2 regions of the Telluria sp. ZB4P37 genome follow, and region 2 is predicted to be linked to the other one. Evidence: predicted binding sites of a transcription regulator. Region 2 holds the regulator's gene; the other holds the start of a gene.

Region 1 (15,897 bases), on a different contig from region 2:
GGCGCCTGTCCTGGCCGATGCTGGTCGGCCAGCTCGCGACGGTGGGCATGGGCGTGGCCGACGTGGCGATGACCGGGCACGTCAGCGCCGAGGAACTCGCCGCCGTCTCGCTCGGCACCTCGGTCTGGTCGATCGTGCTGGTCACCGTAATGGGCACGATGATGGCGATCAACACCGTCGTCGCCCACGAGATCGGCGCGGCGCGCTACGACCACGTCCCGCATTCGGTGCGCCAGTCGCTGTGGAAAGGCGTGATCGTCGGCCTGGTGGCCTGCCTGTTCGCCAACCTGTGCACCCTGCTGTTCGACCACGTCGGGTTGGAGCAGCACGTCGCCGATCGCGCGGCGCTGTTCCTGCACGTGATCAGCCTGGGCATGCCGGCCTTTGCCTGCTACCGCGCGCTGTACGGCTACACCACCAGCATCAACCAGACCCTCCCGATCATGTGGATCGCCATCTTCGGCCTGCTGTTCAACGTGGCCTCGAACTGGCTGCTGGTCTATGGCAACTGGGGCTTCCCGGCCCTGGGCGCGGTCGGCTGCGCAATCTCGACCGCGGTGGGCATGTGGCTGATGCTCGGGGCCATGGTGTTCTGGGTACGGTATGCACCGGCCTACCGCCTCACCTACCCCTTCACCGGCTGGGAAGGCCCGGACTGGGCCGAGATCGGCCACATGCTGCGCCTGGGCGTGCCGATCGGCATCACCTATTTTGCCGAAGTCAGCGCCTTCGCCCTGATCAGCCTGCTGGTGGCGCGCTTCGGCGTGGTGGCGGTGTCTTCACACCAGGTGGCGCTGAATTTCGCCTCGCTGGTCTTCATGGTACCGCTCAGCTTTTCGATCGGCATGATGACCCGCGTGGGCCAGGCCATGGGCGAAGGCAATCCGCAGCGCGCCCGCTTCATCGGCTGGGTGGGCGTGGGCATGTCGGTGGCCTTCGGGGCGCTGTCGGCGCTGTTCATCGCGCTGTTCCGCTGGGAAATCGCAGCGGCCTATACCTCCGACCCGGCGGTGCAGGCGGCCTGCGCCCACCTGCTGCTGTTCGCGGCGCTGTTCCAGTTGTCCGATGCGACCCAGGTGGCGACGGCTTCCGCCATCCGCGGCTACCAGGTGACGCGCCCGCCCATGCTCATCCAGCTGGTCGCCTTCTGGGGCGTGTCGCTGCCGCTGGGCTGCATCCTCGGGCTGGCGCCGCAGTGGTTCCCCTGGATCCCGGACGCGCCCATGCAGACCACCGGTTTCTGGATCGGCCTGGTCGCGGCATTGACCATTGCGGCGGTGCTGCTGACCTGGGCCTTCGAGAAGATCGCGCGCCAGCGCATTCGCGAGGGGGCAGCGCGGAAAGTCCCGACGTAATTACAGCTTTTCAAGGGGGACTCTGGTATCGTTCCGCCGTTGTAGCAAATTAACTTACACCATAGACATTTCATGCGCCCTCTCCTGTTCCTCCTGGCCGCTCTCGCGGCCGCTCCCGCCTCGGCCGAACGCCTGACGCTGGACCGCATCTACGGCGATCCGGCCCTGGCCGGCGCCGCCGTGAAGAACCTGCGCGTCTCGCCCGACGGCGAACGCGTCACCTTCCTGCGCGGCCGTGCCGACAACCAGTACCAGCTGGACCTGTGGGAATACAACATGAAGACCAAGACCACCCAGCGCCTGGTCGATTCCAAGCGCCTGGTGCCGAACGAGGAGTTGTCGCTGGAAGAAAAAGCGCGCCGCGAGCGCGCCCGTACCGCCGGCCTGTCGGGCATCCTGACCTATAACTGGTCGCCCGACGGCAAGCAGCTGCTGGTGCCGATCGGTGGCGACCTCTACCTGGTGGACGCGGCCAAGCCGGACGCGCCGCGCAAGGTCGCCTCGGGCAATGTGATCGACCCGAAGATTTCGCCGAAAGGCCGCTACGTCTCGTTCGTACGCAACCAGAACCTGATGGTGATCGACCTGCAGAGCGGCGCCGAGCGCCAGTTGACCACGGACGGAAAAGGCACCATCCACAACGGCGAAGCGGAGTTCGTCGCGCAGGAAGAAATGGACCAGCACACCGGCTATTACTGGGCGCCGGACGATTCCGCGATCGCCTACCGCCGCTACGACGAAGCCCCGGTGCCGGTCGTGCGCCGCTTCGAGATCTTTGCCGACCGCACCGAAGTGATCGACCAGCACTACCCGGCTGCGGGCGATCCGAACGTGCTGATCGAGCTGATGGTCGTCAACCCGGCCACCGGCCAGCAACGCAGAATCGACCTCGGTCCCGAAAAAGACATCTACCTGGTGCGCGCCGACTTCAGCGCCGATGCGAAAACCCTGGTCTACCAGCGCCAGACCCGCGACCAGAAACGCCTCGACTTGATCGCCGTCGACGTCGACACCCTGGCCCAGCGTCCGCTGCTCAGCGAGACCTCGAAGACCTGGGTCAGCATCCACAACGATCTGCGCTTCTTGAAGAAACGACCCGCCTTCATCTGGGCCTCGGAGCGCAGCGGCCGCAACCACCTCTACCTGGTGGGCCTGGACGGCAAGCTGATGCATCCGCTGTCGAAAGGCGAATGGGGCGTGGACAGTATCCTGGCGGTCGATGAAGCTGCAGGCAAGGTGTATGTCTCGTCGAACAAGGATGCCGTCATCGACAAGCAGACCTATGCGCTCAAGCTCGACGGCAGCAATGCCGGCGCCCCGGCCCGCATCACCAGCGGCGACGGCTGGCACGACGCCTCGTTCGCAGGCAACGGCAAGATTTTTGTCGACACCTATTCGAGCCCGACCACCCCGCCGCAAGTCTCGATCCGCCGCGCTGACGGTTCGATGGTGGAATGGCTGGAAAAGAACGCGCTCGACGCGAAGCACCCGTATGGCAAGTTCGTCGCCGACCACCTGCCGACCGAATACGGCACGATGAAGGCCAACGACGGCCAGACCCTGCACTATTCAATCATCAAGCCGGCCAATTTCGACGCCACCCGCCGCTACCCGGTCTTCCTGTTCACCTATGGCGGCCCGCACTCGCAGCGCGTGACCCGCACCTGGGGCAATTATTTTGACCAGTACATGGCGCAGCAGGGCTTCGTGGTGTTCCGCCTGGATAACCGCGGATCGAGCCGCCGCGAGCGCGCCTTCACCGACGCCCTCTACAACAACCTCGGCAAGGTCGAGGTGGAAGACCAGCTGACCGGCATCGACTGGCTGGCCAAGCAGAGCTTCGTCGATCCGAAGCGCGTCGGCGTATTCGGCTGGAGCTACGGCGGCTACATGACGCTGCGCCTGCTGGCGGCAGCATCCGACAAGATCGCCATGGGCGTGTCGGTGGCGCCGGTGACCGACTGGGCACTGTACGACACCCACTACACCGAACAGTTCGTCGGCGGCACGCCGAAGTCGGACCCGGAAGCCTACAAGCGCAGCGGCGTGTTCGCCCACCTCGACGGCATGAAGTCGCCCCTGCTCCTGGTGCACGGCATGGCCGACGACAACGTCCTGTTCACCAACACCACGCGCCTGATCGACGAGCTGGTCAAGCGCAACGTGCAGTTCGAACTGATGACCTATCCGGGCGCCAAGCACGGCATCTCGGGCAAGGTCAACCAGCGTCACGTGTATGGAATGATCGAGGCTTTCTTCAAGAAGAATTTGGGTGGCGTGCAGGCGAAGTAAGCCGGCGACACTTGCAGGAAGACCAAGCAGCCGCGCCAACACGCGGCTGTTTTTTTGCCATTTCTTTATTCCGTGTACGCATGCCGATGCCATTCAAACGCCTGCTTCAAACCGCTTTTTACGGGACCAGCACCAGTAGCGCGCCTTGCCTGGCGCCGGTGCGGGCAAGCCTGGAGCGACCCGAGGGCACTCGCCACTACCTGATCGCCACACCAGCCAAGCCGGCAACGGCCAGGCGCGGACTGGTCGTGGTCCTGCATGGCGCCGGCGCCTCGCCCGAACAGGTGCTGGGGATGGCATTTCCACCCTCGCCCCTGTCCGTGTGGCTGGAAATTGCCGCGCGCGAAAACCTGGTGGTGGCAGCGCCCGGTGCGGGCAAAGCCGGCTGGAGCGATTGTTTCGCCAGCGATGTGCGCGTGGCCAGGAAAGACGATGTCGCCTTCATCGCCGCCCTGATCGACCAGGCGATTGCCGAACACGAGGTCGATCCAGGGCGCGTCTATGTGATCGGCGTCTCGCGCGGCGGCCACATGGCCTACCGGGTGGCCACCGAAGTCCCGCACAAGCTGGCGGCATTCTCGGCCGTCCTGGCGTCGATGCCGCCGCCAGGACGTGCCCGGATGCCCGCGGTGCCTGTACCGGCCCTGATCGTGGGATGCACCCTTGACCCCCTGATGCCATATGACGGCGGCAAATACTTCTACACCCTCTGGTTCGCCGATCCGGTGGGCAGCATCGAGGACACCGCGAAGCTGTGGCGCGAGCTGGCCGGCCTGCCGGATGTGCCGGAGGTCCTGCCTGTCGTCGGAGGTAACGCTTGGGACAAGACCCGGGCCACCCGCTTCATGTGGGGAAACGCCGGCGACGGTATGCAGGTGGGCCTCTATAAGATCGAAGGCGGCGGCCACGTGGAGCCGAGCCGGCGCAAGCGCTACCCCGGCTTCATCCAGGCACTGGTCGGCGCACAGAATGCCGATGTCGAGGTCGCGGAAGCCGCGTGGGAATTTTTCAGGGACAAGCGCTCAAGCACAAAAGCCTGAGCCATCAAACAAAACAGCCGCCCTCGGGGCGGCTGTTTCTCATCACGCTCAGAAAAGAGCGTTATGGACGGCGGGTCGTCGTCGTGGTCGTGGTGGTGGTGCGGCCATCGGTCGCATCGTCCAGCGCCTCGCGCACGTCACCCAGCTTCTTCTGGGTCTTGCCTTCGACCTGGTTTGCCAGGCCCTTGGCTTCCTGCTCTGGGCTGTCGATCGCGTCGCCGAATTCTTCCTGAATCTTGCCGCCGATGTCTTTCAGTTTGCCTGCAACTTGGTCTTTGTTCATGGTCTTCTCCTAAAGAAAACATGCCCGGATGGCCATGCGTTGAGACCAGAATACCCCGTCTCTTCACGGCCTTCTGTACGCGTCCGCACATAGCACGGCATCGCGCTGCCGCGCGACATTTTGCTTCTGTGAATGCTAATCTTTTGTCAACGCGGCGCCGCCGCTCACCAGGCTATCGTGATGACCGAACAAGACCAGCAACCCGCCGCCGACCCACCCCAGGCCCAGCGCCGCGTCGCACGCCGCGTCACCATGATCAGCGGCATCGCCGTACTGTTCGTCGCGGGCGTCGCCGCCGTCGTGCTCGCCGCCGATGCCCTGCTGCTGGTATTCGCCTGCATCCTGTGCGCCATCCTGCTGTATAAGCTCAGCGAGATCCTGGCCCGCAAGCTGCACATGAAGCGCAAGCTGGCCCTGGTTGTCGTGGTCGCGCTGCTGGCGGCGATCATCGGCTTCGGCAGCTGGGCGATGGCGCCGCAGATCGCCGAGCAGTCCGGCAAGCTGGCGAAAGAAATCCCGGCCGCCGTCAAGCGCCTGCAAAGCGAAGTGCAGCAGCATCCCTTGCTCAAGCGCGTCGTGGCGGAACTTCCGCCGCCCGAGCAGATCGTCAAGCAGATGGGCAGCATCGTGCCGAATGCGGGCCTGTTCTTCGGCGGTGTCGTCGGCGCCGTGGGCAATGTGATCATCATCCTGTTCGTCGGCATTTACTTTGCCGCGACACCGGAGGTGTACAGCCGCGGCGTCATTCGCCTGGTCCCGCAAAGCAAGCGCAGCCGTGCACGCGAAGTGCAGCAGGAGCTCGGCCATACCTTGTCGAGCTGGCTGATGGGCAAGGCGGCGTCGATGCTGATCGTCGGCGCTGTCACCTCGATCGGCCTGAGCGTGCTCGGCGTGCCACTCGCGCTCATCCTCGGCATCATTGCCGGCCTGCTCGATTTCATTCCCTACCTCGGCCCGATCATGGCCGGCGTGCCGGCCGTGCTGCTGGCGCTGTCGATCAGCCCGGACCTGGCCCTATACACGGTGCTGCTGTTCGTCGGCATCCAGCTGGTCGAAGGCTATGTGCTGCAGCCGCTGATCGAGGCCAAGGCGGTCGACCTGCCGCCGGCGCTGGTGATCGTGATGCAACTGGTCTTCGGCACACTGTTCGGCTTTGCCGGCGTGGCCCTGGCAACGCCGCTGGCGGCCGGCCTCGCGGTGCTGGTCGAGATGCTGTACATCGAAGACGTACTGGGCGACCACGCCAGGAAAAAGCACAAGGCCGGCTAAGCATCCGCCCATGAAAAAGCCGCGCAGTGCGCGGCTTTTTCATGGGGACGGAGGAACTTACCGGTTGCCCTTGACGATGTCTTTCACATCGCCGACCTTTTTCTGCACCTTGCCTTCAGCCTGGTTGGACACGCCTTCACGCTGCTGCTGGCGGTTGCCGGTGGCTTCGCCGACCTTTTCCTGGATCTTGCCGCCAATGTCCTTCGCCTTGCCTTTAACTTGATCCTTGTTCATTGCTTCACCTCAGGTGGTTGTGAACCGAAGTCCTACCATAGGCCTCATGCTTGAAGCACTCTGTGCGCCAGCTAACCCACCGGCTTGCGCCAGACGCTGGCCAGCCAGGGCTGCTGCTCGCGCGGCAAGCCCGACGGACGGTAGTAATGGTGCACGGGAACAAAACCTGCCGCGACCAGGAAGCCTTTCCAGGTTTCGTAATCATAATAGCTGCCGTAGCGCGGGCCGTTCCAGCCTTCGCGGTTGTCGCCGCGCGGGTTCGAGCTGAACAGGACGCCGCCGGGTGTCAAAGCGGTATGAAGGTGCGCGAGCACGCCGGGCAGCTCGGCGCTGGGAACGTGGAACAGCGAGGCGTTGGCGAAGATGCCGTGGAACATCGCTTGCGGCAGGTCGAGGTGCAGGAAATCCTGGCACCAGACCTCGCAGCCGCCATAGGCGCGCGCCATGCTTGCGAAACGTTCGCTGCCGTCGAGGCCAATGGCCTTGTGGCCGAGTTCGGTAAACGTCTTGAGGTCGCGGCCCGGGCCGCAGCCGAGGTCGAGGATCGTGAACGGTGCCGGCGCTTCGATCGCATTCAACAGCGCATCGATGTTCTGGCGCACGTCGTGGTCGATCGTGCCGGCAAAAAAGGCGTCGGCGTTGCGGTCGTAGTGGTCGAGCGTGCGGTGGGAGATGTCGTCGGGAGTCATCGGGGTGCCTGGAAGTGATGACGCATTATCACCGTTTATGCCGTTAATGCCGTTTATCGATTGGCGAGTCGCGCCGCAACCCGTGGCCCGCAACCACAGCACGTCGCCCCGGCGCAGGCCGGGACCCAATTTTGCGTGCGCTGTAGAGCGCGCGTGCGTTTCGACAGGCCAGCCAAACTCGGGTTCCCGCCTGCGCGGGAGCGACGGTCTTGAAGATCCGTATTACCAGACCCGTACGCGCTGTTCCGGCGCCAGATACAGCGCCTGTCCCGGCTGCACGTCGAAGGCCCTGTACCAGGCATCCAGGTTGCGCACGGTATAGGTGCGGTACTGGCCCGGCGAGTGGCTGTCGGTCAGCACCACGCGGCGCATCGATGCTTCGCGCATCTTGCTGCGCCAGCTGCGCGCAAAACCAGTGAAAAACTCGCGGTCCGCTTCCGGTCCGGTGCCCTTTCCGCTCGGAGAGACTTTAAAGGCGTCATAGGCCGCGGCCAGGCCGGCCAGGTCGGACAGGTTCTCGCTCAGCGTCAGCTGGCCATTGACGGCCAGGTCGTCGAACGGCTTGTAGCCGTTGTACTGCTGCACCAGCTTCTGCGAGGCGGTCCGGAAATGCGCCAGGTCTTCCTTGGTCCACCAGTCGCGCAGGCGGCCCTGGGCGTCGAACTGGGCGCCAGTGTCGTCGAAGCTGTGGCTGATCTCGTGGCCGATCACCGAGCCGAGCGCGCCGTAGTTCTGCGCGTCCGACGCCTTCGGGTCATAGAACGGCGCCTGCAGGATCGCGGCCGGGAAGTTCAGCGCGTTCTGCAGCGGCAGGTTGACGGCGTTGACCAGTTGCGGCGGCATGGCCCACTCGGTCTTGTTCGGCTTTTGCTTGAGCTTCGCGAGCTGCCGGGTATAGTGGAATTCCTGGGCGCGCATCACGTTGCCCAGCGCATCCTTGTTTGATACCTGCAGGCCGCCATACGATTTCCAGGTATCCGGATAGCCCACGCCGACATACATCGTGCGCACTTTTTCCTTGGCCTGGGCGCGGGTCGAAGGCGCCATCCAGTCGAGCTTGTCGATGCGGCGGGTGAAGGCATCCTTGATGTTGGCAACCATCTTCTGGATGTGCGCCTTGTTCTCGGCCGGGAAGTATTTGGCGACATACATCTTGCCGACGGCTTCTTCCATCGCGCCATTGGTGGCCGCGAGCGCCCGCTTCCAGCGCGGCGACTGCTGCGGCGAGCCGGTCAGGCCCTTGCCGTAGAACTCGAAACGCAGGTCGGAATAAGGCTTCGGCAGCGTGCCGGCATACTGGTTCAGGCTGTGGAAGGCCAGGTAATCCTTCCAGGTGGCCAGGTCGGTGGCCGCTACCTGCTCGGCGGCGCCCTTGAGCGCGCCCGGATGGTAGGCGATGAAGCGGTCCTGGCCTTCCAGGCGCGCACCCTTCATGAAGGCGTTCCAGTCCATGCCCGGGGCCTTGGCGGCGAAGTCCTTCATGGTCCAGGGGTTGTTGGCTTTCTGGATGTCCGCCGATTCTTCACGGGTGGCGTGGCTTTCGGCCAGCTCGGACTCGAGCGCGAAGATCTTGGCGGCACGCTGGTCCACGTTGTCGTAGCCGGCCAGCTTGAGCATGGCCACGATGTATTGCTGGTATTTGGTGCGCAGCTCGGCCATCTTCGGGCTGGCGTCGAGGTAATAGGCGCGGTCCGGCAGGCCGATGCCGCCCTGCAGGAAATAAGGGACATTGCGCGACGGGTCAGTCAGCCCCTGGTTGATCCACACGCCGAACACATTCGGGGTGCTGAAATTGGTGGCGTTGAGTGGGTCGACGTCGGCGCGCAGGAATTCGCCCAGGGTGCGCGCCAGGCCCGCACGGTCCTTGATCGCATCGATCTTCGCCAGGCGCGGCTTGAGCGAGGCCAGGCCGGCAGCCTCGATCGCGCTTTCATTCATGTAGGCGGTGTAGAAATCGGCCACCTTGCGCGCCTCGGCGCTGGCCGACTTGCTGGCTCCCGCCTCCTCGATCAGCTTGACGATGCGGCCGTTGCTTTCGTCCGCCAGCGCCACCATGGCGCCCCACGAACCGCGGTCCGCCGGGATCTCGGTCTTGGCCATCCACTCGCCATTGGCCCAGGCGTAGAAATCGTCGCCCGGCAGCATGACGGCGGCGGCAGGCTTGGCGGCAGGCGCGGCGCCCTGCCCGGCGGCTTGGGCCGGGACGAATGCGAAGGCGGCACCGCACATGGCCAGGGTGATTGCAGTCCTGATCGGAGTCGAGCTGGTTTTCATAGCTTCCCTTGACTTAGGTTGTGGTGACTTAATTGTGGTGCAAATATTGGAGAGCAGCGCGTACCTGCGGCAGCAGGCGCGCCTTCTGGGCCGCGCGCACGCGCACGCCATTGCCGACGCGCTCGGCTTCGACCACGGCATCGGGGCCGAAGTTCTTGCGCATATAGGCTTCCATCATCTCGGCATGGGCCGGATTGCTGGACGACGACACGATGCTGGCGAACAGGGCGTTGCGGCCCAGGGATTCCATATTGTTCAGCAGCGCGTCGCGGTGCGCAATAGCGAAATTCCAGGTCTGGTCGGGATGCTCGTTGGCGATGCCGCCCACGATAAACGGCACCAGGTCGGGCGGGGTCTGCGGCGAAAGCAGCCACTGCAGGGTGCGCGCAGCCAGCGCCGGGTCCTGGGCTGCGGCGAGCGCGCGGCCGTAGCGGTTGCGCTCCTCGCTGGTCGGGGCATTCGCGGCACGGGCGACCAGGATGTCGTAGGTGGCGGTGTCGGCATAGCGGCCGGCGGTGGCGGTGACGAAGTCGATCATCGAGGGCGGCACCGCGGCCGGGTCTTGCAGCAGCCGCGCAAAGCGGGCGCGGCCCTGCTCGATCGCCACCGGGTCGCCGGCGCGCGCCAGCGAGGTCGCGAGCATGCCGCGCAACTGGGCGTCCTCCGCGGTTTCGCCCGGCTTTTCGTCCCAGCCAAGCTGCTCGAACTTCGGGCGCGCCAAATCGATGAAGAAGCGGCGGATCAGCGCCCGTTCCGGCTCCCCGCGTGCCAGCGAGTCGAGCGTGCGCAGGTGCGACAGGATCGCTTCCCATATCGCCAGGCGCGGCTCCTCGCCATAGCGCCGCACCAGGTTCAGGTAGCCGTCCAGCCCCATGCGGCCGTTCGAGGCCAGGCTCCAGGTATCGGCCAGCAGGCGCAGGCGCGTGCTGTCGGGCAGGCGCGGCGCCTGCTCGGCCAGCGCGCGGAAGCTCTCCGGATCGTAATGCAGGCGGAAATAACCCACGCTGTGTGGATCGACCACCAGCGCGCCCTCGCAGCTGGCCTGGGTGAGCGTGGTGCTCGGGCCGGACAGCAATGTGTACCAGGCCTTGCCGTTGACAGTGCCGACCTGCAGCGGCACGTTCCACAGGCGTTTCTCGACGGCCGGCTCGTCCAGGCGATATTGCTCTTGCGACAGCGTGACCTTGCGCTTGCCGTCTTCGCACACCTGCTCGACCTTGATCAGGGGGAAGCCCGGCTGCGTGGTCCAGTCCGAGGCCAGCCTGGCCACCGGCTTGCCGGAGGCCTTCTCCAGCGCCGCCCACAAGTCGCTTGATGTCGTATTCGAATACTGGTGCTTGGCCATATAGGCGCGCATGCCCTTGCGGAAAGGTTCTTCGCCCAGGTAAGCCTCGAGCATGCGCAGGAAGGCTTCGCCCTTTTCATAGGTGATGGCGTCAAACGCCGCCGCGGCCTGCTCTTCGTTCTCGATCGGGGCCTGGATCGGGTGGGTAGTCTTGCGCGCGTCCAGGTTCATCACGTATTCGCGCTCGGACACGCTGTCCAGGTAGGGACGCCATTCCGGGTGGAAGTGCTGGGTCGCCTTGGACGCCATCCAGGAGGCAAAGCCTTCGTTGAGCCACAGGTTGTCCCACCAGGCCATGGTCACCAGGTTGCCGAACCACTGGTGGGCGACTTCGTGGGCATTGATGTTGAAGGTGAATTTCTTGACCCGCTCCGGACTCTTCTTCGGGTCGTAGAGCAGGGTCGGCTCGTTATAGACCACCGCGCCCCAGTTTTCCATCGCGCCATTGAAGCCGCCGGGAATCGCGATCTGGTCGAGTTTCGGCAGCGGGTACGGGATGCCGAAGTAATGATTAAAGTAGTGCAGCAGGTCGCGCGTGGCGGCCAGCGGAAAGACCGCCGAGCCGAGCTTGCCCTCGGTGGTGACGATGCCGATGTCGACGCCGTCCTGCTTGCCGGCCAAACGTTCCAGTTCGCCTGCCACCAGCACGACCAGGTAGCTTGGCATCTTCGGCGTATTGCCGAAGGAAATGCGCTGCACGCCCCCAAGGAGCGTTTCCTGTTTCTCGATCGGGGTGTTGGAATAGGCCTTGAAATTGCCAGGGACGTCGACCGTCAGCTTGAAGCGGGCCCGGAAGGCCGGCTCGTCCCAGGTCGGCAGCATGCGGCGCGCGTCGCTCGGGGCCATGGTGGTGGCGATCAGCTTCTTGTCCGCCCCGCCCGCCTTGTAGTTGACATAGAACAGGCCGCGTCCCTCGCGGTTGATCTGGCCGCGGAAACGCATGGCCAGTTCGTATTTACCCGGCGCCAGCGGCTTCGGCAGGTCGAAGCGCAGGGTCTGCTGCGCCTTGTCCAGGATGGGAGCCAGCGCGAGTTTGCCGATGCCCTTGCCGGACAGGCTCGCGGCCTCGATTTCCAGGTGGTCGGCATTGAGCATGATGGTCGAGGTCGGGTTCAAGACTTCGATCTCCACCGTTTGCGACCCGCGGAAGCTGTTGCCCGCGACGTCCGGCATGATATGCGCGGCATATTGCAGCGGAATCACGTCTTTCGGCAGCTTGCCCGGCGTCGCCGCGAACGAAAACGGTGCCTCTGCCTGCGCCGTGGCCGCGGTCAGCGCGAACGCGGCCGCCGCAGCGGTGCGCGCCACTAGCATGTCTCTCATAAGTTCTCTCTCGAATCTGTTTTTATTTGATGTCGGCTTCGCGCCGTGGCGCAAGAACCCAGCCTGCAGGGTAAGGAAGCCGCATGCGCCCTGCCCCTGGAATGCGACAGACTGCAAATAACGGGGCCAAACTGCTGAAATCGTGGAATGGCGACCGGCATTCTGGCCCATGCAGGGGCGCTTGACCATGCATGAATGACTACATTCATGGCTGACGAAAAATATTTCAATTATTTTTCGTCGAAACCCTAAAGTTCCGGAAAGCGCATCCGTAAATGGCTTAGATAGCCGGTAATCCAGCCGGCGAACCTTGCCTCGGTGCCAACATGAAATCGAACGACGTTCTCTCGATGTACGAAAACCTCGCTGGCCTGAGTGGCCAGATGAAGAACGCGGCGCAGGCAGGCGAATGGAATGCCTTCGACAAGCTGAACGTGCAGGCAAGCGTGGCCGCCGGTGCCGCCCTCTGCGGTGTGCCGGCACTGGACGGCGCCAAGCGCCAGCGCAAGATCGACCTGCTCAAGCAGCTGATGGCCAACGACCGCGCGATTCGCGACGTGACCGAGCCGTGGATGGGGCAACTGGATCGCGCAATGTGCGCGCATTGATTTAGCAGCGATTCAAGCGAAGGCACCTGCGGGTGCCTTTTTTATTTCCTGCGGCCGCCAGCTTCCGAATTGCCGCGCCTCGCAGGGTGGGCAATTTGTGTACGAGTCCGAATACCGTCCGACGGAGCGAAAGAAGTTTGAACGCGCGGGCGGGAGACCCGCCCGCCCTACTCCTCCAGGTTACTCAACTTCCCCAAACACCGGCGCTGGAAGCTGTTGAGCCCCTCCGCCACCAGCGCATCGTCCTCCGGCAGCATCCCCGCATCGATCAGGATCCGCAGCTTGGCAATATGATCGCCCTGCGCCACCGCCTGCGCCAGGCTGGATCCACCCGGATCGCCTGCCAACGCGATCGCATCGGCCACCTCGTTCGGAAAGTCCCAGTGCGTGGCGATCACCGCCGACAATTGACGGCTGCGCGCCAGCAATTCCGCGCCGAAGGCCGCCGATTTCGGCACCTTCCCGTTCTGGCAGACCCGGTCGGCCAAGCGGAACGCCACGATCAACCCGACGTCCTGCATCAGCCCGGCCAGGCAGGATTCGAAAATGTCCGCCGTCAGCCCCGGCGCCATCAGGCTGGCCGCGACCGCGCACTTCTCGGAATGGTTCCAGACCAGCGGCGCCGCACGCCGCGCGAAACCGGCCTCCTGCATCCGGATCACCGGGCGGAAGGCGACCCTAGCCAGCAGCATGCGCAAGCCGTTCTGGCCCAGCAACATGATGGCGGCGTCCAGGGTCTTGATCGGAGTGATCGGACGGTAATAGGCGCTGTTCGCTTCGCGCAGCACGTCGGCCACCAGCACCACGTCTTCCGCCACCTGGCGCGCCAGCTCGCCGGTCGTCACGCTCTCGTCGCGCAGGCTGCGCAGCAGCTTGGGGATCAGCTCGGGCACGCGCGGCACCAGCTCGGCGGCCACGGCCGGATTCTGCGCCACACTACGGACTTGCTCCAGGATCAGTTGTTCGGTCTCCGCAGGCGCGTCGAAGCCGGCCGGGCCCAGCAGCCAAAGGTAATACAGTTCGTCGGCCCGGGCGGCATCCGGCGGCGCGTCCGGGGCGCCGGCGTCAAGCTGCGCGGCGGCCGCTTCGGCAGCAACCTGGCTGTCGGTGCTGCCCATCAAACGATTGATCCAGTTTTTCATAGTATGCGGCTGTTCCTGTGCCCCGATTGTAGCGCCGTTCAGTGCGCAACAGGAGACCGGCCATGCGCAGCGCATGGCAAAACCGGACGCCGGAAATGACAAAAGCGCCCGCAGGCGCTTCGTTCATACCCGGGCGGGCGCCCAGGCAAGGAATTCGGGAGAGCGAACACCAGGTATCTCCTGGCGTCGCCTCTTGCCGGTTGCATCCGGCGTCCGCTGCCTAAGCTGGCTCACGAACTGCTTCCGGACACAGGCGTTTCTTCAACGTTACCTGTTTTCCGCGCCACGCTATCGGTGGTGGCTGCGACAGGCCTCTGTGCCGTTTGTGATCTAAACGACCACATTTTTAGTATAACGTAAAACTCAAACTTGTGTAGACGAGTCGTGCGCAGCCTCGCGGGCGGGCGGTGCCGGTGTTTTAGCCGGCTTGCCCAGACTGCCCAGCCGCGCCTTCAGGCGCGTCCCGAGGGGAACGGTCGGCTCGACATGGCGTGGGACAGCCTTGCGCTTGGCGGAGCGCTTGCGGCGCATCGCCACGAGCACACCCGCCACCAGCGCCAGCAGACCGGTCATGCCGCCAACCACCAGCAGCCAGGGCGTATCGGCTTCCGGCGGCGCAGGCTCCACCTTTTTCTTCTTCAGCTTGTAGGGCCTGGCTGCCGGCACGACGGCAGCCGGCGCAGCGCCCATCGCAAGCTGCAGCACCTTGACCTTGCCCTCGAGCTGGCCGAGCTGCTCGTTCAGCAGTGCGTTCTTCACGCCCAAGGCCGCGCAGGCGTTCTGCTCTGGCTGGACTTGCGGCGCGCAGGCGGCAGGCGCCGGGGCCGGCGCATGAACCGGCTCCGGCTTGGGAGGTGCGACGGGCACAGGCTTGGGCGGCGCCGCAACGAGAACCGGTTTGGGACGGCTTGGCGCAGGTGCGGGCTTGTCGACCTGCACTGGTTCCACTACCGCGACCTTGGCAGGAGCCGGCTTCACCACCACAGGCGCGGCGACCGCCACCGGCGCCGGCGCCGGATGCGGATCCGGCGACAGCCACAAGGTGGCCAGCCGCACGCCACGCTGCGCCCCGTCGCCAAGCTCCAGGTAGAGATGCAGGTGGGCCGAGTCGACCGGCTTCAAGGACGTGATGTGCAGGAATTGGCGGCCGTCGCGCCGCATGACGGAGAAGGTCAAGGTCGACAGCACCGGCGGCATGATGATGTTGGCGCCGTGGTAGACGTTCGGGCTGGCCAGGCGCACCTGCACGGGCGTGGCGGCGTCTTCCAGCATGGTGAGCTCGATGTCGGCCACCAGCGGCTGGCCAATGAAGGAGCCCACGCGCGGCTCACCGAGCTCGGCCGCCTGGGCGGCGCCGGCCAGCAGCGCGCAACTGAATAACAAGGGAAGCCGGAACGCCATAAGTAGATGCAAAAATGAAGCCTGTTCGTCATTAACGGACATTGCGATAAACTCTTTAATCCCAGCCTTGCATTCGACAGGACATGCCCATGAACAACAGGATTGAAAAGGACAGTTTCGGCCCGATCGAGGTTCCCGCGGATCGCCTCTGGGGTGCCCAGACTCAGCGCTCGCTGCACCATTTCCATATCTCGACCGAACGCATGGCGCCGGAACTGGTCTCTGCCCTGGCCCAGGTCAAGCGCGCCGCCGCGGCCGTCAACCGCTCGCTGGGCAAGCTACCAAGCGACAAGGCCGACGCCATCATCCGCGCCGCCGATGAGGTGCTGGCCGGCCAGCACCCGCAGGAATTCCCGCTGGCCGTCTGGCAGACCGGCTCGGGCACCCAGAGCAACATGAACATGAACGAGGTGCTGGCCAACCGCGGCTCCGAGCTCCTCCAGGGCGAGCGCGGCGAGAAGCGCCTGCTGCACCCGAACGACCACGTCAACATGGGGCAATCGTCGAACGACATCTTCCCCACCGCCATGCACGTGGCGGCGGCGCTGGCCGTGGCGAAAAACATGCTGCCGGCCCTGTCCCAGCTGCGCTCGACGCTGCTGCGCAAGTCGCGCGACTTCGAGGACATCGTCAAGATCGGCC
Region 2 (15,897 bases):
AGCGGCCGAGGTCTACACGCTGCTGGCCATCGGTGACGGCCTGGTGGCCCAGCTGCCTTCGCTGATCATCTCGATCGCGGCCGGTATGGTGGTCTCGCGCGTGGCCAGCGACGAAGACATCAGCACCCAGTTGACCACCCAGCTGTTCGCCCGACCGGAAGCGCTCTACATCACCGGCGGCATCATCCTCGCGCTGGGCCTGATCCCGGGCATGCCGAACCTGGTGTTCCTGCTGCTGGGCGGCGCCCTGATTGGTGGCGGCTATATGATCGCCAAGCGCCGCAGGGAGGCGCCGGCCCAGGAAGCGGCTGCGGCGCTTGAGGCTGCGGCAGCCGGCACCGGTGGCGCGGCTGCCCCGGCCGAATCCGAAGAAGCGACCTGGCAGGACGTCATGGCGGTCGACACCCTCGGCCTGGAAGTGGGCTACCGCCTGATTCCGCTGGTGGACAAGACACAGGGCGGCGAGCTGCTCAAGCGTATCAAGGGCATCCGCAAGAAATTCGCCCAGGAAGTCGGCTTCCTGGCGCCGCCCGTGCACATCCGCGACAACCTGGAACTCAAGCCTTCTGCCTACCGCATCACGCTCAAGGGCGTGGAAGTGGGCACTGGCGAAGCGATGAACGGCCAATTCCTGGCGATCAACCCGGGCATGGCCAGCGGCGCGCTGCCGGGCCTGGTGACGGTCGATCCGGCTTTTGGCTTGCCGGCCACCTGGATCGACGCCAGCCTGCGCGACGAAGCGCAGAGCATGGGCTATACCGTGGTCGACGCCGGCACCGTGGTGGCGACCCACCTGAACCACCTGATCACGACCCACGCCTCGGAACTGCTGGGCCGCATGGAAATCCAGGACCTGCTCGATCACCTGGGCAAGGCGAGTCCGAAGCTGGTGGAAGACCTGGTGCCGAAGATCGTCTCGCTGTCGACCCTGCAGAAAGTGCTGCAGAACCTGCTGCAGGAAGGCGTGCACATCCGCGATATGCGCACCATCATCGAAGCCTTGTCGGAATATGCGACCCAGACGCAAGACCCGAACGAGCTGACCGCCATGGTGCGGGTGGCGCTGGGCCGCGCCATCGTGCAGCAGCTGTTCCCGGGCATGAACGAATTGTCGGTGATGACCCTCGACAACCGCCTCGAGCGCTTGCTGATGCAGGCCATGGGCACGGGCGGCGACGGCGCCGGCATCGAGCCGGGCCTGGCCGACACCATCGCCCAGCAGGCGGCCAATGCGGCCCAGCAGCAGGAAGAGTTGGGCTTGAGCCCCGTGCTCTTGGTGCCGGCCCCGCTGCGCGTCCTGCTGTCGCGTTTCCTGCGCCGCGCGGTGCCGCAGCTGAAGGTGCTGTCGCATAACGAGATTCCGGAGACCAAGACGATCCGGGTGACCAGTCTGGTCGGGGTGCCTATGTAAGGGGAGGGAGCGCCGTGTGGGTTGTTCTCCCTGGGTTCGCTTGCTACATGCGTCGTTTCATTCATCGATCTGCGAAACCGTCGTCCCCGCCTGCGGGGGGGAGGTGACGTTGGCTGGTGGCGCGAACAAGGCCTCTCCAGCGCCTTCGGCAAAACCCGTCGACCGCCACCCGCAGCATTCGTCTCCCGACGAAGCATCCGCTGTACACCCCCGCCATTTGAAATAGGCCCTTTTCCCCTCGTTACTCCCCCGATGGTTTCTCCACGGCATCGCCAATAATACGAACCATGGACGGGCGGTTTCGCCTGCAGAAGACATAGAACAGTACAGTGAAGTGCGGAGAACAACGATGAACGTGAAGAAATTTACAGCGGCTACCTCCCGTGACGCCTTGCGCAAGGTGCGCGAGGCGCTCGGTCCTGACGCGGTCATCCTGTCCAACCGTCCGGTCGACGGCGTGGTCGAGATCCTGGCGCTGGACAACGACGACGTCGCCTCGCTGTCCTCCCCGAGCATCGAAGAAGCGCAGCCGCAGTTCGGCGCCTTCGACAACGACTTCGACCCGGAACCGGTCTTCGCCCGCGCCCCGGCCGCCTTCGCTCCCGCCTTCACCGCTCCCGAACCACGCCAGGCCGCAGCGCGCGCCGCCGCCCAGCCGCAGATGGACCCGTTCGCGGGCCAGCCCTATGTGGAACGCCGCGCAGCCCCTGTCGCCGAAGACATCCCGCCGACCTACGAAAACCGCCGCGCCCCGGCCCAGGCCTCCACCATCGACATGGCCGCCATGAGCTCGATGATGAGCGCCGCCATCGCCCAGGCCAAGGAATCGGCCACGCTCGAAATGAGCGGCATGATGAATGAAATCCGCGCCATGCGCGGCATGATGGAAACCCAGTTGGCCGAGCTGTCGTGGAATGCCAGCTCGCAGCGCGAGCCGCAAAAGAACGCCGTGCTGCGCGAAATGCTGGCCGCCGGTTTCTCGGCGACGCTGGCGCGCTACCTGATCGACAAGATGCCGGCCACGAAAGACGCGGCCGAAGCCCTCCGCTGGATCAAGACGGTGCTGGCCCGTAACCTGACCACCATCGCCAACGAAGACGATTTGCTGTCGCGCGGCGGCGTGTTCGCCCTGGTCGGCCCGACCGGCGTCGGCAAGACCACCACCACCGCAAAACTGGCGGCGCGTTGCGTGATGCGCCACGGCGCCGACAAGCTGGCGCTGATCACCACCGATGCCTACCGTATCGGCGGCCACGAGCAGCTGCGCATCTACGGCAAGATCCTGGGCGTGATGGTGCACTCGGTGAAGGACGAAGCCGACCTGCGGATTGCTTTGAAAGAACTCAAGAACAAGCACACCGTGCTGATCGACACCATCGGCATGTCGCAGCGCGACCAGATGGTGACGGAACAAGTAGCCATGCTGAGCGAATCCGGCGCCGACGTGAAGCGCCTGCTGTGCCTGAACGCGACCTCGACCAACGAGACCCTGAACGAAGTGGTGCGCGCCTACCAGGGCGGCGGCCTGGCCGGCTGCATCATGACCAAGCTGGATGAAGCCGCTTCGATCGGCAACGTGCTCGACGTCGTGATCCGCCAGAAGCTGAACCTGCACTACATCTCGAACGGCCAGCGCGTGCCGGAAGACCTGCACTTGGCCGACCGCGCCATGCTGGTCGACCGCGCCTTCCGTTCGCGCGCCGCCGGCAACGGCTTTAGCGATGCCGACCTGCCGCTGATGATGGCCGCCGCCGGCGCAAATGCTGGCAACCTGCACAACGACCGCAGCCTGCGCGAGGTGTCCCTTGGCTAGTTTCGATTTCGACCAGGCCGAAGGCCTGCGCCGGATGCTGCAGGGCCCGCGCCCGCGCATCGTCACTTTTCTTTCCGCCACCCCTGAAGACGACAAGGGCGCCATGCTCGTCAACCTGGGCGCCTCGCTGGCCCAGACCGGCAACGACGTCTTGATCGTGGACGCCTGCGAGCGCGAGTACGGCGTCGCCCGCCGCCTGGGCATCAGCCGCGCCGCCGCGCTGGCCAACGTGGCGCGCCAGGAGTGCGGCCTGAACCAGGTCCTGCACGCCGTGCCGCAGGGCTTTTCGGTGGCCTCGCTGGGCACCCCGCAGCGCGCGGACGATGCGCGCCGCCTGGCCAAGACCTTCGACGTGCTGGTCAAGCAGGCCGGCATCGTGATGGTGGACGCCGAACTCGGCCCGGACGGCGAATTGCCGCTGCCGCTGATGGCCAGTTCCGAGATCGTGGTGCAGGTCGGGACCTCGGCCGCCTCGATCACGAATGCCTACGCCTTGATCAAGCATTTGTCGCACCAACTGGGCCGCCGTCCTTTCGGCATCCTCGTTACCGGCGCGACAGAGGCGGAAGCCAAGGTTGTATACGATAATATGTCTACCGCGGCAACACGCTACCTGGCGGTGACCCTCAATTCGATGGGCTCGGTACCGGCCGACGAATACCTGCACCGCGCCGCGCGCCTGGGGCGCGCCGTGGTTGATGCCTTCCCGCTGGCGGGTGCATCGGTTGCTTTCCGCCAGCTGGCAGGCAAGTTCGCGCTGCACGCGATGCCGCAGCTGGGGCGGGGAGGCGGCGCACATTTCGGGTCCTGACCTGCTAGAGAAGAAAAGAAGACAAGCAACGCATGTACACGGTCAAAGGAATATCGGACAAGAACCATTTGCTGACGGAGCACATGCCGTTGGTGAAGCGTCTTGCCCACCACATGAAGGCCAAGCTGCCGCCTTCCGTGGAAGTCGATGACCTGGTGCAGGCGGGCATGATCGGCCTGCTCGATGCGATCAACCGCTACGAAGACAACCACGGCGCCCAGTTCGAGACCTATGCGGTGCTGCGCATCCGCGGCGCCATGCTCGACGAACTGCGCTCAAGCGACTGGATGCCGCGCAGCACGCGCCAGAATATGCGCAAGGTCGAAGCGGCGATGGAAGCGCTGCAGCAGCGCCTGGGGCGCCCGGCCAGCGAATCCGAAATCGCCAAGTCCCTGAAAATCCCGCTGTCCGAATACCAGGACATGCTGGGCGACGGCGGCGGCCACCAGCTGCTGTACTACGAAGACTTCCACGACGACGAAGGCGACGGCGGCAGCGCCGGCTTCCTCGACCGCTATGCGGTCGACGATGCCGATCCGCTGCGCTCGCTGCTCGACACCGACTTCCGCCAGGCCGTCATCGACGCCATCGACAAGCTGCCGCCGCGCGAGAAGATGCTGATGGGCCTGTACTACGAGGAAGAACTCAATCTGAAGGAAATCGGCGCGGTGATGGGCGTGAGTGAATCGCGCGTGTCGCAGCTGCACACCCAGGCGGTGTCGCGGCTGCGTGCCTCGCTCAAGGAGCAATTATGGACTGGGCCAGCGTAGCCGGGCTGGTGCTCGCGCTGGCGGGCATCCTGGTGGGCCACACGCTCGACGGCGGCAAGTTCGCGTCGCTGGTGCAGCCGGCCGCCTTCGCCATCGTGGTGGTCGGCACCTTCGGGGCCGTGCTGCTGCAAAGCGAGACCCGCAGCTTCCTGCACGGCATGCGCATGCTGCGCTGGGTGTTCTTCCCGCCGAAGTCAAGCCGCGACAAGCTCTCGCGCGAGATCGCGCTGTGGAGCCTCACCGCACGGCGCGACGGCCTGCTGTCGCTCGAGCAGTACATGGGAACGCAGGATAAATTCATCCAGAAGGGCCTGCGCCTGGTGGTGGACGGCATCAATCCGGACAAGATCCGCAGCCTGCTCGAGAGCGAAATCAGCGCCTACGAATTCGCCCAGCGCCAGGCCGCGCGCATCTGGGAATCGGCCGCCGGCTATTCGCCGACCATCGGCATCCTGGGCGCGGTGCTGGGCCTGATCCACGTAATGGAAAACCTGTCCGACCCGTCGCGCCTGGGTTCCGGCATCGCGGTGGCCTTTGTCTCGACTGTGTATGGCGTCGGGCTGGCCAACCTGTTCTTCTTCCCGGTCGGGAATAAACTGAAAGCCATCGTCAGCGACAAGGTGGCGCAGTACGAAATCCTCGCCGAAGTCTTCCACGACCTCGCCAGCGGCGACCACACCCGCGTGGTCGACGAACGGGTGGCGTCGCTGCTGGCGCGCCACTAAGCGGCATGGCGCGCAAACGCTACGACGATTCGAACGGCTCGGCCGAGCACCACGAGCGCTGGCTGATTTCCTACGCCGATTTCATCACGCTGCTGTTCGCTTTTTTTGTCGTGATGTATGCGATTTCCATCGTCAACGAAGGCAAGTACGCGGTGCTGTCCGAAGCGCTGGGCGACGCCTTCGGCGGACGCAGCCTCGCGCCCCAAGCCGCTACCCGGGTCGAACCGGCGCTGCCGCTGTCGCACATCGTCAACCGCAAGCGGATCGAAGCCGCGCGGCGCGAGCGCCAGCGCATGGAGACCCTGGCGAAAGACCTGTCGGCGACCCTGCTGCCGCTGGTGAAATCGGGCCAGGTGCGGGTGACCCAGAATGCACGCGGCATCAGCGTCGAGATCAATGCCAGTGCGCTGTTCGACCAGGGCGAAGCGGTGCTGCAGCCGGACGCGCGCGACGTGCTGCGCGAAGTGGCCGGCCTGCTCAAGAATCACCCGCACATGATCGAAGTCGAAGGCCATACCGACGACCTGCCGATCGCCACGCCCCAATACGCATCGAACTGGGAACTGTCGGCGGTGCGCGCGGCCAGCGTGGTGCGGCTGTTCATCGAGGGCGGGGTCTCGGCGCCGCGGCTGTCGGCGATCGGGCATGGCTCGACGCGGCCGGTGGCGCGCAACGACAGCCCGGTCAACCAGGCGCGCAACCGGCGCGTTGCCGTGATGATCCTGGCAACGACACCAGAACCATTGCCGTCAGCTTTGAAATAAAATGTCATTTTTGCCGTCTGTTTGAAATATTCTTTCAAGGAGCACGAATGCATGTCAAACGAATCCTCCCGCTGCTCTTCCTCGCCCTGGGCGGCCTGGTGAGCGCCGTGGGCGCCGTGGAGAAAGACGCGACCGTGCGCCACCAGCTCGAGGTCGAGACCGCCGGCGGCAAGGTGAAGCTGCGCCTGACGGTCGAGAACCATGGCGAGACCACCATCTACGTGCCGCGCGAAGTAGCCGCCGAAGACGAACTCACCGGCCGCCGCTTCGAGGTGCTCGAAATGAGCGGCGCCAGGCCCGGCAAGCCGCTCGACTACACCGGCATGATGGTCAAGCGCGGCGCACTGACGGCCCGGGATTACCATCCGGTCGCGCCGCACACCATACACATGAACACCATCGACATCACGCCGACCTATGCCTTCAGGAAGGGCAAGGGCAGCTACGAGATCCGATACGACGGCCCCTGGCTGGCCGACCTGAAGCAGCTCGATGCGGTGAACAACAGCCCGGCGGCGCCGGTGCGTTTCAGCTTCAGCCGGTGACGGGAGCGCCGCCGCGAAACGTAAAATGGGCGGCAAAGCCGCCCATTCCGAAGATCCGCGACGGACCGGACTACAACGCTTAGTTCAGCGCCGGGGTGTTCTCGCCGAAGTACTCGTGCGAGTCGGCGTTCTGCACCGCGAGGTCAGGATTGGTGATCGCCAGGTTGGCGGCGCCAGCCTGGCCGTACACGTTGTCGTCGGTGCCGGCGACCACGTCGAAGTGGCTCATTTCATGCACCAGGGTGCCGCCCTTCGAATCGGTGCCGGTCATTGGCGCGGTCCAGAAGGCCTTGCAGACATAGATCTTGTACGGCTGGGTCGGGTACACATAGGCGTAATATGTCTTGTTGCAGCCGCAGTCGACCGTCACCGGCTTGTTCGCAAACGCGTCCTTGATCGCGGCGTAGTTCGACTTCACGGTGGCCACGCGGGTGCTGTTGTCGGCGCCGAACCACTTGGTGTAGCGCGAGCCGATCACGCCGCGCGTCATGTAGGCGTCGCCGTCGGTGGCCATGTTCAGGCCGGCGGACATGGCCGAGATCACGGTGCTTTGCTGCGAGGTCGTGCAGCGACTAAACGAGAGGCTGCCGGCGGATGGCGTCGGCGACGGCGCCTTCATGGCTTCGAGGTCGAGTTCCACTTTTGATTTCTCGCCGCGCGCGACGCGCCCGTCGATCCACACCGAGGCCGGCGCCGAGGCGATCGACGCGGTGTCGCCGCCGGCGGCCGCGGTGCCCAGGAACAGCTGTGGCGAATTGGTCTTGTAGCTGATCTGGTAGTCGCCGCTCACGCTCATGTCGTACAGGCTCGAGAGCTCGACCTTGACGGTGTGCGAGGCGCCCGGCTTGAGCACGAAGTAGTCGGACCGGGTCGGCGCGGCGCGCTTGACCAGGGTGCCCAGGTAAGGGACCGTCTGGCCGTCGCGCTTGATGTCGAACAGCGGATGGTCCACGCCCTCGAACGGGGTACGCGACTTGAGCACATATTGCGGCGCGCCCGAGTTGTTGGTGATGGTGACACTGACCATCACGTCTTCGTCCTGCCCCAGCGCGTTCTTCTCGGGCGTAACGCTGACCGAGACGCCCTTCGGCGCCGCAACCGCGCCACATGCCACCATCAGCGCCGCAGCGCCCACTGCCGACTTCACGATGCCATTCCAGCTCATATTCATTCTCCGTATGAAAAATAGTTATGTGGCCTTGCCTTGGCCTTATCGAGTTACTTCGGTGCTAAGGAATAACTCTAACTAATAATCACGGAATGATGAGTATGTGTAAAGTCGATTCGTGCCAAACGTGACAGTATTTGTGGAAAGTCAACAAGATCCGAAAATGTTCAATCGTGCGCTGGAAATTGGTATGTACAAGTGCTAGCAATTACCCTTCGTCATTGTTGTTGAGGCGTATTCTCCCCGAAGTATTCGTGCGAATCGGCGTTGTTGACTGCTCGTCCCGGATCGGTTCGCGCCAGGTCGGAAGCGCCCGACTGCCCGTACACGTGATCGTCGGTGGCGGCCACGACGTCGAAGTGGCTCAGCTCGTGGAGCAGGGTGCCGCCACGCGAATCGGTGCCGGTCAGCGCCGCCGTCCAGAAGGCCTTGCAGACATAGATCGTGTAGGGCTGGGCCGGGTAGACGTAGGCGAAATACGAGGCGTTGCAGCCGCAATCGATCTTCAGGGGCTTGGTCTCGAACGCATCGCGGATCGCCGTGAAATTCCTGGTCACCGCCGCGCCGCGCACGGGATCGACGGCGCCGAACCAGGTGCCGTAGCGCGCGCCATAGGCCGTGCGGGCTGTCAGGTAGGCATGGCCCTCGACCGTCATCGAGCGGCCGGCGTCGACCGCTGCCGCCAACTGCTCTTGCTGGGCGTTCGAGCATTTGCTGAATTCCAGCCCGCTGCCGGGGGCGGCCTGCTTGGCCGGCGGCCGTGCGCCGCGCGGCAGGCGGCCCTCGATCCAGATACCGGCCGTGTTCGAGGCCAGCGCCCCCGTCATCCGGCGCACGCTGGCGCTGCCGAACAGGCCGGCCGCGGCGGTGCGGTAGCGGAGCAGGTAGGAGCCGGTCACGTGCATCTCGTACAGCGCCGACAGCTCCACCACGGTCGAAATCGACGCTCCCGGCTCCAGCCGTACGTAATCGTTGGGGCCCGGCGCCGGTCGCTTGGCCTCGATGCCGAGATAACGCACCGGCTGGCCGTCGCGCTGCACCTCGAACAGCGGCCCTTCCACGCCCTCGACCGGGGTATGCCATTTCAGGATGGCTTGCGGGCTCAAGCCGGTGTTGGCCAGCGTGACCTCTACCCGTACGTCGTCGCTGCGGGCAAAATTCTGGCGCACGGGCCTGAGCGTCACGGTCACGTCCTGGGCCATGGCAGGGGTGGCGGCAAGGGAAAGCAGGAAGGACAGGGATAGGGGCAGACGGCGTGGCATAGCGGACTCCTCTAGAGGATGGGATTCGTCCTACTGTGCTGCTGCCGCCATCGTCCAGCCTTGCGCCATCCCAAGATTTCATTGGCTTTCGGCAACAAATCCGTACGTGCGATATGGTGTATTCACAACAGGTGTGATTATTCGTGATTATCTGCTCGATTCAAGCTACGTGGATTGCTATCATGCAATGACCCTATCCCACAATAAATATTGCCTTCGGGCTGCAGGTCCGTCATGAAATGCCACTACCGATGAACGCCCTGCCGGATTTTGCCGACACCCACTTGCAGAACCAGAACTACCTGGAACAGGTGATCGACGCCATGCCCGCCGGCCTGGTCATGGTCGATGCGGCCTTGCGCGCCTGCTCGATGAATCGCATGATGGCCGAGCTGCTTGGCGTGCCGGACGACCTGCTGTTCGAGCAGAAACTGGCGCTCGGCGACCTGATCGCCTGTCCGGAACTGGCCCGCCATGCAGCCGAGGCGCTGGATTCCGGCGCGCCCCACGACAATGTGCTGGTCACGCTCGACGGCCGCGCCGACGGCGTGCGCTATGTCGACTTCAACATCCGCCGCACCCGCAAGGACGGCGGCTACATGCTGCTGCTGATCGGCCAGGACATCACCTTCCGCCGCAAGGCGCGCCTGCGCCTGCAGGAAAGCGAGGAATTCTTCCGGCTCACCTTCAACCAGGCCGCGGTGGGCATCGTGCTGCTGGGCGCGGACGGGCGCGTGCTGCGTACCAACAGCAAGATGTCGCAGATCCTGGGCTATACCGAAATGGAACTGCTGCAGCGCTTTTTCCAGCAGCTCACCTGCGCGGAAGACATGGCGGAAGAGCAGGCGCTCATGACACGCCTGAAGCTGGGCCAGGTCAGCGACTACCAGTTAGAGAAACGCCTGTTGCGGCGCGATGGCGCGCGCGCGTGGGTGAGCGTGAACGTCTCGGCGATGCGCGACGTCAACGGCAACCAGCGCTTCATCTGCGTCATCAACGACATCCAGGGCCAGAAGCAAGCCGAGGAAGCGCTGCTGCGCATGGCCAACCACGACGCGCTCACCGGCCTGCCGAACCGCGTCCTGATGCAGGACCGGCTTGGCCAGGCCATCATGCATGCGCACCGGGCCGGGCGCCAGGTGGCGGTGATGTTCATCGACCTGGACCGCTTCAAGCACGTCAACGACAGCCTCGGCCACGATGCCGGCGACGGCCTGATCGTCGAGATCGCGCGCCGCTTGTCGAACAGCCTGCGCGAGAGCGACACCGTGGCGCGCCAGGGCGGCGACGAATTCGTGGTGGTGCTGCCCGACCTGGCAGGCCAGGAAGACGCGGCCCGGGTCGCGCGCAAGCTGCTGGAGAACCTGTTCCAGCCCTTGACGCTGTGCGGCCAGGAAGTCTTCCCATCGGGCAGCATCGGCATCGCCATGTACCCGCGCGACGGCGAAAACAGCGCTACCTTGCTCAAGTGCGCCGACAGCGCCATGTACGGCTCAAAGGCGCAGGGCGGCAACCACTACTCGTTTTATACGGCCGAGATGGGCGCCCAGGCGGTCGAGCACCTGCGCATGGAAGGCGCCCTGCAACGCGCCCTGCAGCGCCAGGAATTCCTGTTGCATTACCAGCCGGTGGTCGACATCGGCAGCGGCGTGGTCACCGGCGTCGAGGCGCTGCTGCGCTGGCAGCCGCAGAACCGCGCCATGGTCTCGCCTGCCGACTTCATTCCGCTGGCCGAGGAAACCGGCCTGATCGTGCCGATCGGCGAATGGGTGCTGGCCACTGCCATGGCCCAGCAGGTGGCCTGGCGCCAGGCCGGCTTGCCACCGGTGCGCATGAGCGTGAATTTGTCGGCGCGCCAGTTCCTGGGACAGGACGTGGCCCAGTGCGTGGCCGCGCTGCTCGAGCGCACCGGCTGCGACCCGGGCTACCTGACCCTGGAAATCACCGAAAGCGTGCTGATGGAAAACCCGGTGGCCGCCACCGAAACCATGGGGCGCCTGGCCGCCATGGGCGTGCAGCTGGCGATCGACGATTTCGGCACCGGCTACTCGAGCCTGGCCAGCCTCAAGCGTTTCCCGATCCACAGCCTCAAGATCGACCGCTCCTTCGTCATGGACCTGACCCAGGACGCCGACGACGCCGCCATCGTCAACGCGGTGATCGCGCTGGCGCATTCGATGAAGCTGAACGTGATTGCGGAAGGCGTCGAGACGGGCGAGCAGCTGGCCTACCTGCTTGAACATGGCTGCGACCAGATGCAGGGTTTCCACTTCAGCCGTCCGGTGGAGCCGGGGAGGATCGAGGCGATGCTGCGGGCGGCGCAGGGCTGAGCACCCGCACAAGCGTCGCGACGCTCCGTGCGCCGGCGTGGTCACGTATATTCGCCCACGGCCCCTATCCGGGCATTTCCATGAACCATCCTGGTGTCCTGCCTGCGCCTGCTGCCATGTCGTTTCTCGATAACACAGGCGACGTCGTCGGGCCCCGTCGAGTCCTGGCCGCAAAGCGTGAAGAGCACGGTCTCGCTGATCCTGCATTGCGCTGAAGCTGCCCTCAAGGCAACGCATGCAATTCACGGTTGCGAACCTGGCAGGGCAGGTTCGCAACCCCATGCTCAGGCGGACAAGCCTTTTTGCAGCAGCTCCGCCACCAGGGCGTTCATATCGACGCCGCGTTCCTTGCTCAGCGTTTGCAGCTGTTGCACCAGGTCGCCGTTGAGCTTGACGGCAAACGGCACCAGTCCCAGCGCGCGCTCACGCTCGCGCTGCTCGCGCCGGTCGACGGCAGGTGCGGCGGACGTGCCGAATGCGCCACCCTTCGCGCCCATCTGGTTCATCAGTTTCTTGGCATCGCTCTTTGCCAGGTCGGTCTTTTTCATTGTCAGCCCTTATTTTATCGAGAGCGAATTCTACCTGCGAAAGCGCTGTCTCGGCGGCACGCTGCATGCAGTGCGGGGAATAACGCGCGCTTGCTGCGAGCAGGCAGTTCTGCCGCTTCCCGACCTGATCGATGCAGCAATTAACGCCGCCAGTTCGCATGATGTATTCGCCGCTGCGGAAGAGCTTCTTGACCAGCACATGCCGCCCGATGTTGTGATCCGCGTGTTGACGAGGCCGACAAGGCGGCGTCGCTACGGTGAAGCGAATTGACTGGACTCGTCAACGGATTGATCACGAGGGCTGGGCAGTCGGATGACACGCAATACTGTCCAGCCTAAAAAAACATGTACGAAGCGTCCGTACGTTCTCCAGTGTGAGCTGGCGCAGGCGCTCGCGCAGTAGATTCGCCTTCATTTTGCATGCAAGGTGCCTGTGCCCTATCCTTCGCGCGTGGACGATATAGAAATATGGCGGCAAATTGGCATGGTTTATGTCGTATAGTGAACCTGCGGAGGCTTGTATGGACAACAAAATCGATAGCCGTAGAGACACTTATCAGCAGGCGCTTGTTGATATTGGAGTGGCGCTGCGGCGGGACTGTGGCCCGGCGTATGCACGCGGGTTTTTAGAGGATGTGAAGACTTCCGAAGCCGTGATTGCACGGATAATGTTGCCAGGCGCCGTAAGACCCTGTTCCGAATTTTAGTGCAACGGACCTGCAAAACTCGGGCGGTAGTCGTCGACTACCTGAAATCAGGCAAGACGTGCCGAGGGTGGCTCAGACGTATGAACGATTCGAACAGCAAATGCCATATGGAACGCCGAGTCAATGCCCATCAACAAATGTTGGTTGATGTCGGCGTCGTACTGCGCCGCTCCCGTGGCTCTGAATACACCAGAGAGTTCCTGGAAAGTGTCAGGATTCCTGAAGGCGTGATCGAACGCGTCCTGGCAAGAGACCATGTACGCCCCGGGACACACATCAAGTCTTCATTAGTCTAACCAACCACGAAGCGCTTCGACGGCCCGCCTGCCACGGTCTGCCCGCTGGAGCCGTACACGCCGCCGGCCTCGGCGCCGGCCGGCATGCGCAAGGCGTTGAGCACGCCCTGGTTGTGTGCCAGCTGCTTGTTGATCAGCATGCCGTTGACGCGGTTGAGTTCCTTGGCCTGGCGGGCCAGCTCCAGCAAGCCTTCCCACTGGGCTTGTGCTTCGGGCGTGCCGCCGACTGCCAGCCACGGTTCCATGCCTGCTTCCGATCCTTCGCAGCCGGCAGCGGCCAGCGCCGCATGGCGTTCGGCCGACAGTTCGGCCAGCGCCTGAAGCAGCGCGTTCTTGCGGGGAGTGAGTTGCGCCAGCCCGTCGGCGTCCGCTGCGACCAGCAGCGTTTGTTCCTGCTTCATCAACTCCAGCAGGGAGATGACGTGTTGCTGTTCAGTGGGGAGGGTCGTGATCGGGCTGGTGGGCATGAAAAATTATCGCTTGCGTGAATGGAGCAAGTCGCGCACGGTGTCGAGCAGGCCGTCGGCGACTTTCTCGGAATTGACCTGGAACTGGCCATCGGCGATGGCCATCTTGATGCGTTCAACTTTCTTGGTGTCGAACACCTGGTTGTTCGCGCCCACGGCAGCGGCCATGGCCTGGCCCTGCGAGGACAGGCGCACGCTGTCGGTTGCCGCAGGCGTGGCTGCGGTGGTCGCCGCCTTGTCGGTGCGGGTATTGTTGGCCGGCGTCGTCGCCGGCTGAAGGCCTGGGTTGCCCTTGATGGTATCGTTGATTTTCACAGCATCATCCTTCTCTGTTCGGAGCGGAAACTCCGGTATCTGCAACCGGTAACGGCGCGGATTTCACAAACTTTAGTGCAGAAAAGGCCATTGAATGAAATTATGCTGCGCTGCCAGGTGACAGTTTTCAGATCGCGATTTCGATGACGCCGCCGCTGCGTGCGGTGCCGCTCACCACGGTGCCCGACTGGGTGCGCGCCTGCGCTACCTGGCCTTCGCCGGCATTGCCGAGCGCTCGTGCTTCCGCTGACACCGAGAAGTTCGCGCCTTTCGAGACCAGCCGCACTGCCTGGCCCTGTTGCACGACCGGTTTGGCCTTGAGCGTATCGAGCCGCAGCGGTGTTCCCGCCTGCAGCGACGCGGTCGGCGTGCGCCCGATTGCCTGGGCCATATCGGTGATGATGCCGTTTGGCATCGCGGCGATATCGCCCTGCATCATGACGAGCTGGCCGGCGTCGACCGGCTGGCCCTGGGCCAGCGGCACGGCGGCGGCAACATACTCGGCCACCACGCTCACCGTCGCCTGAATATACACCGTCCATGGCGCCGGCGCGGTGCAACGCACGCCCACCGTTGTTTTCCCCCACGCCCGCGCGCCCGGCTGCTGGAAGGCTTCCGGCGCCGGGCAGGCGGCCAGGCTGGTGCGCGGGTCGACATTGCCGACTTTCACGCTCACCTGGCCCGGCAGGCCGGCGGTTTGGGTCTGCAAATACTGCTCCACGACCGCGCGCAGGGCAGGGAGGTTCTGGCGCGCGGGGACCTGCTGGGCGGAGGCGAAGGGCGCGAGCAGGAGGAGCAGGGCAGCGATGTGGCATTTCATTAAAGGCTAACTCCGGTAAGAGGACGACCGTAGGGCGGGCAGGGCAGGTCGGTCCAGTGGACTGACCTGCGCCCGCGCGTTCAAATCAGGTTTGCGTTAACGCTCCGCGGCAAATCATGCCGACGTTGAACGCGCGGGCGGCGAAGCCGCCCACCCTACGCATCGCAAGCTATCTCGAATGCTGCCATTTTAGGCAGCATGATTCCATAGTGAAACTTTGAATAGCCGGGGTTTGCGGTCCTTTCTCCATCGATTGGTGTTTGTTGCCCATCCGTATGATCGGTGCTGTCCCAATAAGTCCCAGCCCGGAGGCGGCATGATCGGCAAAATCGACCAGTACCTGAACTTCAATGAAAAGGCCCTGTCCCTGCGCGCCCAGCGCCAGGAGCTGCTGGCGTCGAACATCGCCAACGCCGACACGCCCAACTACAAGGCGCGGGACATCGATTTCAGCTCCGCGCTGCGGGGTGCGCTGGCCGCCAAGGGCGCCAATGGTCCGATGGCGACCACCGCCCAGAACCACATCGGCCAGGGCAAGCCCACCGGCGACATGCTCTCGAACGGCACCCCGGTCATGTACCGCGGCGTGGTGCAGGGCGCGGTCGACGGCAACACGGTCGACATGGACGTGGAGCGCAACCAGTTCGCCGACAACGCGCTGCGCTACGAAGCCGGCATCACGATGATCAACCACCAGATCAAGGGCCTGCTCGCGGCCATCCAGGGTCAGTAAGGAGTATCAGCATGTCGCTATTCAATATCTTCAATGTGTCGGGTTCGGCGATGAGCGCCCAGGCGCAGCGCCTGAACACCGTGGCCAGCAACCTGGCCAATGCCGACAGCGCCACCAGCGCCAACGGCGAAGCCTACCGCGCCAAGGCGGTCGTGTTCGAGGCGGTGCCCCAGCAGTCCGGCGCCACGGGCGTGCGCGTGCGCGAAGTGGTCGAGGACCCGTCGCCGCTCAAGCAGGTCTACGACCCCAAGCACCCGATGGCCGACGAGAAGGGCTATGTGGCGATGCCGAACGTGAACGTGGTCGACGAGATGGTCAACATGCTGTCGGCCTCGCGCTCCTACCAGACCAATGTCGAGACCATGAACGCGGCTAAGACCATGCTGCAACGGACCCTGACCCTGGGTCAGTA

The links. The regulator FliA, encoded in region 2, starts transcription of late flagellar genes. The targets are predictions, from matches to a motif close to CTAAAGTTTNNNNNNNNNNNGCCGNTA.
Region 1: AC56K1_RS22375 (flagellar protein FliT) is a predicted target of FliA. The motif match lies at 12,353-12,379, and genes of this name have one in related genera.

The regions. Positions count from the first base shown of each region.
Region 1 is NZ_JCASID010000024.1:16,151-32,047, forward strand. It holds gene AC56K1_RS22330 (MATE family efflux transporter) at 1-1,355, shown strand, start outside; gene AC56K1_RS22335 (S9 family peptidase) at 1,428-3,647, shown strand; gene AC56K1_RS22340 (CE1 family esterase) at 3,734-4,687, shown strand; gene AC56K1_RS22345 (CsbD family protein) at 4,749-4,970, opposite strand; gene AC56K1_RS22350 (AI-2E family transporter) at 5,151-6,239, shown strand; gene AC56K1_RS22355 (CsbD family protein) at 6,297-6,473, opposite strand; gene AC56K1_RS22360 (class I SAM-dependent methyltransferase) at 6,545-7,162, opposite strand; gene AC56K1_RS22365 (M13 family metallopeptidase) at 7,385-9,436, opposite strand; gene AC56K1_RS22370 (M1 family metallopeptidase) at 9,465-12,104, opposite strand; gene AC56K1_RS22375 (flagellar protein FliT) at 12,431-12,712, shown strand; gene AC56K1_RS22380 (HDOD domain-containing protein) at 12,880-13,854, opposite strand; gene AC56K1_RS22385 (FimV/HubP-related protein) at 14,218-15,237, opposite strand; gene fumC (class II fumarate hydratase) at 15,345-15,897, shown strand, end outside.
Region 2 is NZ_JCASID010000013.1:22,973-38,869, forward strand. It holds gene flhA (flagellar biosynthesis protein FlhA) at 1-1,411, shown strand, start outside; gene flhF (flagellar biosynthesis GTPase FlhF) at 1,761-3,224, shown strand; gene AC56K1_RS18170 (MinD/ParA family ATP-binding protein) at 3,217-4,035, shown strand; gene AC56K1_RS18175 (RNA polymerase sigma factor FliA) at 4,068-4,805, shown strand; gene AC56K1_RS18180 (flagellar motor protein) at 4,787-5,530, shown strand; gene motD (flagellar motor protein MotD) at 5,536-6,294, shown strand; gene AC56K1_RS18190 (hypothetical protein) at 6,342-6,839, shown strand; gene AC56K1_RS18195 (M35 family metalloendopeptidase) at 6,919-8,004, opposite strand; gene AC56K1_RS18200 (M35 family metalloendopeptidase) at 8,226-9,269, opposite strand; gene AC56K1_RS18205 (putative bifunctional diguanylate cyclase/phosphodiesterase) at 9,521-11,599, shown strand; gene AC56K1_RS18210 (hypothetical protein) at 11,884-12,147, opposite strand; gene AC56K1_RS18215 (flagella synthesis protein FlgN) at 13,147-13,617, opposite strand; gene flgM (flagellar biosynthesis anti-sigma factor FlgM) at 13,624-13,932, opposite strand; gene flgA (flagellar basal body P-ring formation chaperone FlgA) at 14,060-14,752, opposite strand; gene flgB (flagellar basal body rod protein FlgB) at 15,069-15,485, shown strand; gene flgC (flagellar basal body rod protein FlgC) at 15,497-15,897, shown strand, end outside.